2 regions of the Pseudomonas sp. 86_A genome follow, and region 1 is predicted to be linked to the other one. Evidence: riboswitches for the same ligand, from Rfam matches in the RefSeq annotation. Region 1 holds a riboswitch; the other holds the start of a gene.
What was found. Region 1 has a riboswitch for cobalamin ahead of cobO (cob(I)yrinic acid a,c-diamide adenosyltransferase). Riboswitches for the same ligand answer to the same signal wherever they lie in the genome.
Positions count from the first base shown of each region.

Region 2: it holds a riboswitch for cobalamin, as region 1 does, so the genes downstream of both, cobW (cobalamin biosynthesis protein CobW) here and cobO (cob(I)yrinic acid a,c-diamide adenosyltransferase) in region 1, are expected to answer to the same signal.

Region 1 is NZ_JAFGYS010000003.1:36,829-40,583, reverse strand. Features, by position in the region: gene J5M57_RS05755 (sorbosone dehydrogenase family protein) at 1-155, opposite strand, end outside; gene J5M57_RS05750 (hypothetical protein) at 222-806, opposite strand; cobalamin riboswitch at 971-1,202, shown strand; gene cobO (cob(I)yrinic acid a,c-diamide adenosyltransferase) at 1,283-1,894, shown strand; gene J5M57_RS05740 (cobyrinate a,c-diamide synthase) at 1,891-3,291, shown strand; gene bluB (5,6-dimethylbenzimidazole synthase) at 3,288-3,755, shown strand, end outside.
Region 2 is NZ_JAFGYS010000006.1:96,509-100,263, forward strand. Features, by position in the region: cobalamin riboswitch at 886-1,098, shown strand; gene cobW (cobalamin biosynthesis protein CobW) at 1,196-2,266, shown strand; gene cobN (cobaltochelatase subunit CobN) at 2,270-3,755, shown strand, end outside.

The sequences.
Region 1 (3,755 bases):
GGGGCGATGTTCACTGTCGGAATCAGGGTTTTGTTCGGTTCGGGCAGTTTCGGCGACGGGCCGGTGCCGTCGGAAACTTGCAGGCTGGAGGATTCACCGCATGCGGCGAGCCCTCCGGCCAGGGCGATGACAAGAGCGATTTGGGTTTTGCGCATTACTGATCTTCCCTATGAATGCATGCTTAATCATAGAGGAGCCGGCGCACCCGATGGTTCAACCGCTCAGCCACGGGCCTCTTTGAACAGCACGGCGATGCCCGGGTGATAGTTGCCCGCTTCGCTGCGCAACTTGCGATAGGCGTAGGGGAAATACCAGGCGACGGCGCAGGTGTGTTCCTTTTGCAGGTCGTCGACCATGTCCTGCAATTCTTCGGGGCTGGCGCTGTGCTGGGCTTTTTGTGGCGCGACGAACAGGCAGCCGAGCTTGAGGTCGCTGGCAAAACTGATGCGTTTGGCGTCGCTGGTGATCTCCAGCAGGGCCTGGGTCAGGTTGAGATTGTTGACCCGCGGCCAGCGCTGGGTGGCCTGAATGTAAGCGCGGTCTTCGGCGCCGGCGAGGAACAGATCGGCGCGGGCATTGCGCTCGCCGTCCTCGTTCTGCTTGCGGGTGGCGGTGTCGCAGAGGGTGACCAGTTCGGCCATCCAGGCCGCGGCGGAGAGCAATCCGAGATTGGCTTTCTCGTCATGCCAGTACGGCGTGTCATTGTCACCGCGCACGGCGTTGTAACGGTCGATACAGTCAAACCAGCGTTCTAGCACCGGGCGCAGGAATTCCAGGCGCGGGTTGCTGATGATCATGCCTTGCATCGTCATCATCCTTATTGTTGTGAGGTGCTTTTTCAATCAAAAGCATGGCTCTTTGATATCACTTGTAACAGCATGGCACAAGATTGGCGTCAGATAATTGATCGACGGCAGTTATTCGCCCGACGGCCCCCTCTTTAATTGACGCTCCACCCCCAACCCTCTAACCTTCGCCGCTTGTTTCAGGTGCTCTGTGACGCGTGTCGACAGAGTGAAACAGGGAAGCCGGTGAGGGTTGTCTTCAAGCGAAGAACGATCACGATCCCGGCGCTGCCCCCGCAACGGTAAATGAGTAAAAGCTGCGCCTTGAGCCACTGCCTCGACAGAAGCGGGAAGGCGCGCAGCCAGGCGATTCGCCGCTCATGAGCCCGGAGACCGGCCTGATCCATCCAGCGGCATCACGGTGGGCGATGCCAGGCTTTTTGCCGTCTATTCTTGTGCCTCCCCGCCGTTATCCAGCCTCAACGGAGAGCTCCCCCATGACCGATTCCCCTGAGCGTGACGAACGCCATCTGGCGCGTATGCAGCGCAAAAAAGCCGTGATCGACGAACGCATCGCCAATTCGCCGGACGAGTGCGGCCTGGTGCTGGTGCTGACCGGCAACGGCAAAGGCAAAAGCAGCTCGGCGTTCGGCATGCTTGCCCGCGCCATGGGCCACGGCATGCAGTGCGGCGTGGTGCAGTTCATCAAGGGCCGCAACAGCACCGGCGAGGAATTGTTTTTCCGCCGCTTCCCGGAGCAAGTGCGCTTTCACGTGATGGGCGAGGGCTTCACCTGGGAAACCCAGGACCGCCAGCGCGACATCGCCGCCGCCGAAGCCGCGTGGGCAGTGTCGCGCGAACTGCTGCGCGACCCGTCGATCGGCCTGGTGGTGCTGGATGAGCTGAACATTGCCCTCAAGCACGGCTACCTCGATCTGGATCAGGTGCTCAGCGATCTGCAGGCGCGTCCACCGATGCAGCACGTGATCGTTACCGGTCGCGCGGCCAAGCCGGAAATGATCGAGATGGGCGACACCGTGACGGAAATGGGCATGCTCAAACACGCCTTCCAGGCGGGCATCAAAGCGCAGAAAGGCGTCGAACTTTGAATCCACCACGTCACTGCCCGGCGGTCCTCATCGCCGCGCCGGCTTCCGGTCAGGGCAAGACCACCGTCACCGCGGCACTCGCTCGCTTGCACCGCAATCAGGGGCGCAAGGTGCGCGTCTTCAAGTGCGGCCCGGACTTCCTCGACCCGATGATTCTCGAGCGCGCCAGCGGTGCGCCGGTGTATCAACTCGACATGTGGATGGTCGGCGAACAGGAAAGTCGGCGCCTGCTGTGGGAAGCCGCTGCCGAAGCGGATCTGATCCTGATCGAAGGCGTGATGGGCCTGTTCGACGGCACGCCATCGAGCGCCGATCTGGCGCGGCATTTTGGTGTGCCGGTGCTGGCTGTGATCGACGGCACCGCCATGGCCCAGACCTTTGGCGCCCTGGCGCTGGGGCTGGCGCGCTATCAGCCGGACCTGCCGTTCGCCGGGGTGCTGGCCAATCGCGTCGGCACCTTGCGTCACGCGCAATTGCTTGAAGGCAGCCTCACCGAAGGCTTGCGCTGGTACGGCGCGCTCTCCCGCGAAACCGGGATCGAGTTGCCAAGCCGGCACCTCGGCCTGGTGCAGGCCAGTGAGCTCAATGATCTGGACCTGCGTCTCGACGCCGCGGCCGAAGCCCTCGCCAGCAGTTGCGAGGTAGCGCTGCCACCGGCGGTGGAATTTGCCGCGCCTGAAGTGATCAGCGCCGAGCCGTTGCTTGACGGCGTGCGCATTGCCGTCGCCCGCGATGAAGCCTTTGCCTTCACCTACGGCGCCAGCCTCGATCTGTTGCGCGCGATGGGCGCCGAGTTGAGCTTCTTCTCGCCGATCCGCGATACGCAGTTGCCCGAGGCCGACAGTCTGTATCTGCCCGGTGGTTACCCGGAATTGCACCATGTCGCGCTGGCGCAAAACACCGCGATGCTCGAGGCGATCCGGGTGCACCACGCGGCCGGTAAACCGTTGCTCGCCGAGTGTGGCGGCATGCTCTATCTGCTCGACTCGTTGACCGATGTCGAAGGCACCCGCGCTGAACTGGTCGGACTGCTGCGCGGTGATGCGGTGATGCAAAAGCGTCTGGCGGCACTGGCGCTGCAAGCGGTGGATCTGCCGGAAGGCTCGTTGCGCGGCCACACCTATCATCATTCCCTGACCACCACCGAGCTGGCGCCGATTGCCCGGGGCCTGAGCCCGAATGGCGGGCGTGGCGCCGAGGCGGTTTATCGCGAAGGGCGGATGACGGCCTCTTATGTGCACTTCTATTTCCCGTCGAATCCTGTGGCTGTCGCAGCACTGTTTGCGCCTGACTCCGAAGCCGCCTTCGCGAGCAGGCTCGCTCCCACAGTTGAAACGGTGGTGACTGAAGAAATGCGATCCCTTGTGGGAGCGAGCCTGCTCGCGAAAGGGCCATGACAGACAACGCATTTTCCGAAGCCGAACGCGCAGCGGTCTATAAAGCCATCGCCGAACGCCGCGACATGCGCCACTTCATCGGTGGCACGGTCGAACCGGAGCTGCTGCGTCGCCTGCTCGAAGCCGCGCATCAGGCGCCCAGTGTCGGCCTGATGCAGCCGTGGCGTTTCATCCGTATCAGCGATCGCGCACTGCGCGGGCAGATCCAGAATCTGGTGGAAGAAGAACGCATCCGCACAGCCACTGCCCTCGGCGAGCGCAGCGACGAGTTCATGAAGCTCAAGGTCGAAGGCATCAACGACTGCGCCGAAGTGTTGGTCGCGGCGCTGATGGATGATCGTGAAAAACACATTTTCGGCCGTCGTACGCTGCCGGAAATGGACATGGCCTCGTTGTCCTGCGCGATCCAGAACCTGTGGCTGGCGTCGCGTGCCGAAGGCCTGGGGATGGGCTGGGTGTCGCTG
Region 2 (3,755 bases), on a different contig from region 1:
TAGTCAATTTTGTGGGTGGATCCGTTGCTGCGGTAACGGCCACTTAGGGTTCCGCCCTTACGGCGGGTCACTTTTGGCAAACGCCCCAAAAGTAACCAAAGGTCTATGCCCTGACGTTCGGCCCTCGCCTAGGCTCGGGTTCCTTCGCTCCGGGATTCATCCGGGGGGCAGCGCCTACGGTTTGCTTCGCTGCACCTCCTCTCGCTGTGTTTGGCTGCGCCAAACGGTCGCTGCGCTCCCACCCCCGGATAAACCCCTCTACTCAGCCTGCCGACGGGCCCTGAGATCGAAAGCTTTACTCGAGCTAACGCTCATTGTGTTGAGTGGGGCGGCTGCGCCGCATGGGGCTGTACGCAATCTAAACTGTAGGAGCCGGCCTGCTGGCGATGGCGGCCTGACAGCCGACCAATCTCTAACTGAATACACCCACTCCCGTGTAGGAGCTGCCAAAGGCTGCGATCTTTTGATCTGCTTTGGCTTTGGCTTTGGCTTTGGCTTTGGCTTTGGCTTTGGCTTTGGCTTTGGCTTTGGCTTTTGATGTGGCTTTTGATCTTCAGCCCCTTCGGCAGGCCGAGCGTAGGTGTTCATCCGGGGGTTAGGCGCGCAGCGCCATGCGGCGAAGCCGCATACATCGAGAGGAGGTGCAGCGAAGCAAACCGGAGGCGATGCCCCCGGATGGACACCGTAGCGAGGGAACACTGAGCCTAAGCGAAGTGCCGTACGCCGGGGCAAAGCCTTTTGGGTTACCTTTTCGCTGGGCCGGCATTCCGGCGTTTGGAAAAGGTGACTCGCTGTAAGAGCGAAACCGCCAGCGGCGGCAACCGAACCAATGGATATGCTCACATAACCAAAACCCAACCCCATTGACCCATAACCACCCGATGCGTAGCCTTGCGCTTTCGAGGTTCTTCGGCCCACGCCGAAGCTAAGAAGGGAACGCGGTCAAAGCCGCGGCTGCCCCCGCAACTGTGAACGGTGATGTTCGCTGCCACGCCACTGCCAGCCCTGCCAAGGTGCCAGCGGGAAGGCGCAGCGAATGCCGGGCCCAAGGCCTGAACACCGTCAGCCAGGAGACCTGCCTCGTGACAGATTTCTCACTACAACCGGGCGGGGTGATCCGGTGGCGAATTCTTCCGCGCGCACGCTCGCAGCGGATCTCGTCCCGTATGCCCGCCACCTTGCCAAAGGGCATCCGATGAAAACACTGGCCAAACTCCCCGTCACCATCGTCACCGGTTTCCTCGGCTCGGGCAAAACCACCTTGCTGCGGCACATGCTCGACAACGCTCAGGGTCGTCGCATCGCGGTAATCGTCAACGAGTTTGGCGAGCTGGGCATCGACGGTGAAATCCTCAAGCAATGCACCATCGGCTGCACCGAAGAAGAAGCCAGCGGCCGCGTCTATGAACTGGCCAACGGCTGCCTGTGCTGCACGGTTCAGGAAGAATTCTTCCCGGTGATGCGCGAACTGGTCGCCCGTCGCGGCGATCTCGACCACATCCTCATCGAAACCTCTGGCCTGGCCCTGCCAAAACCACTGGTTCAAGCGTTCCAGTGGCCGGAAATCCGTAGCGCCTGCACCGTTGACGCGGTGATCACCGTGGTCGACAGCCCGGCCGTGGCCGCCGGCACCTTTGCCGCGTTCCCCGATCAGGTCGATGCCCAGCGCAAACTCGACCCGAACCTCGATCACGAATCGCCGCTGCACGAGCTGTTCGCCGATCAACTGGCCAGCGCCGACCTGGTGATCCTCAACAAGGCCGACCAGACCAGCGCCGAAGACCTGGCTCGGGTACGCGCTGAAGTCGCCGAAGAACTGCCGCCCGCCGTAAAAATCATCGAAGCCAGCAACGGTCGTCTGCCACTGGACGTGCTGATCGGTCTCGGCGCCGGTTCCGAAGAACACATCGACAGCCGCCACAGCCATCACGATCACCACCACGACGGTGATGACGATCACGATGACCACGATCACGACGCTTTCGATTCGATCTCCATCGAACTGCCGCAAGCCGACGAAAGCCTGCTGCTCGACGCCCTGACGCAACTGGTGGTGCAGCACGGCATCCTGCGGGTGAAGGGCTTCGCGGCCATTCCGAACAAGCCGATGCGCCTGTTGATTCAGGGTGTGGGCACGCGTTTCGACAAGCACTTCGACCGCCAGTGGGGCGCCGATGAAGCGCGCGTCACCCGTCTGGTGCTGATCGGTCAGGAACTCGACGCCGTGCAACTCGAAGCGCAACTGCGCGCTGCGCTCAGCGTTTAAGCCATGCACCTGCTCAGGACCCAGCCCGGCGGTTTCGTGTCGGATGACAACATTGCCGACCTTGGACAAACCCCCGCCGAGCTGGTGATCCTGTGCAGCGGCGACTCCAGCCTGGCGCTGCTCGCCGAAGCTGCGCAGCAACTGCCCGAGGATTACCCGAGCCTGCGCCTGGCCAATCCCATGCAGGTGCAGAATCACGCCTCGGTCGATCTGTATGTCGACGAGGTGCTGCGTCACGCCAAAGTCATTCTGATTTCCTTGCACGGCGGCATTGCCTATTGGCGTTATGGCGTCGAGCGGCTGATGGAACTGACCGAGCGCGGCGTGCAAGTGATTCTGGTGCCGGGCGATGACCGCCCCGACCCGGAACTCAGCGACCTGAGCACCGTGCCCGCCGAAGATCGCGACCGCCTCTGGCAGTTCCTGCGTCAGGGCGGCATGGGCAATGCGCTGGACTTCTTCCATTGCCTGGCCAGTCGTTGGCTGGCGCGGGATTACGCTTGGGGCGAGCCGCAAGCGCTGCCGCGCACGGCGATTTACCATCCACAGAAAAACACCGCCGCACTCAGCGACTGGCAAGCCGATTGGCAGCCGGATCGCCCGGTGACGGCGGTGTTGTTTTACCGCTCGCATTTGCAAGCGGCGAACACCGCGTTCATCGATGTGTTCTGCCAACGCTTGCAGGTCGCGGGTCTCAATCCGTTGCCGATCGCTGTCGCCAGCCTGAAAGAACCGGGCTGCCTGAGCGTGGTCGAGGACTGGCTGGATGAAGTCGAAGCGGCGGTGATTCTCAACACCACCGGGTTCGCCCAATCCAGCCCCGAAGCCCCGCATCTGCGCCCGTTCCGGCGCAATATTCCGGTGATTCAGGCGATCTGCGCCCAGGACAACGAGCCGGGCTGGCGCGACAGTGAGCAAGGCCTGGGGCCGCGAGATCTGGCGATGCACATCGCCTTGCCGGAACTCGACGGGCGTATCATCAGCCGCCCGATCAGCTTCAAGGATCTGGCCTGGCGCAGCGAGCGCAGTCAGTCCGATGTGGTCTGCTACCGGGCGCAACCCGAGCGCATGGATTTTGTCGCCGAACTGGCCCGGCGCTGGAGCGATCTGGCGCGGTTGCCGAACGCGGAAAAACGCATCGCGCTGATCCTCGCCAATTACCCGACCCGCGATGGTCGCATCGGCAATGGCGTCGGCCTCGACACGCCGGCGGCGGCGTTGAATATCCTTCGTGCGTTGCAGGTTGAAGGCTTTCCGCTGGCGGCCGAGTTGCCGGACAGCGGCACTGAGCTGATCCAGCAGTTGCTCGGCGGTGTCAGCAATGACCTCGACAGCATCGACCTGCGCCCGTGCCAGCAAAGCCTGGCGATGGACGCGTATCTGGCGATGTTCAACGCGCTGCCCGCCGCCAATCAAGCGGCGGTGGTCGAGCGCTGGGGCGCACCGCAAAACGATCCGATGTGCCGTGACGGACGGATGATGATCGCCG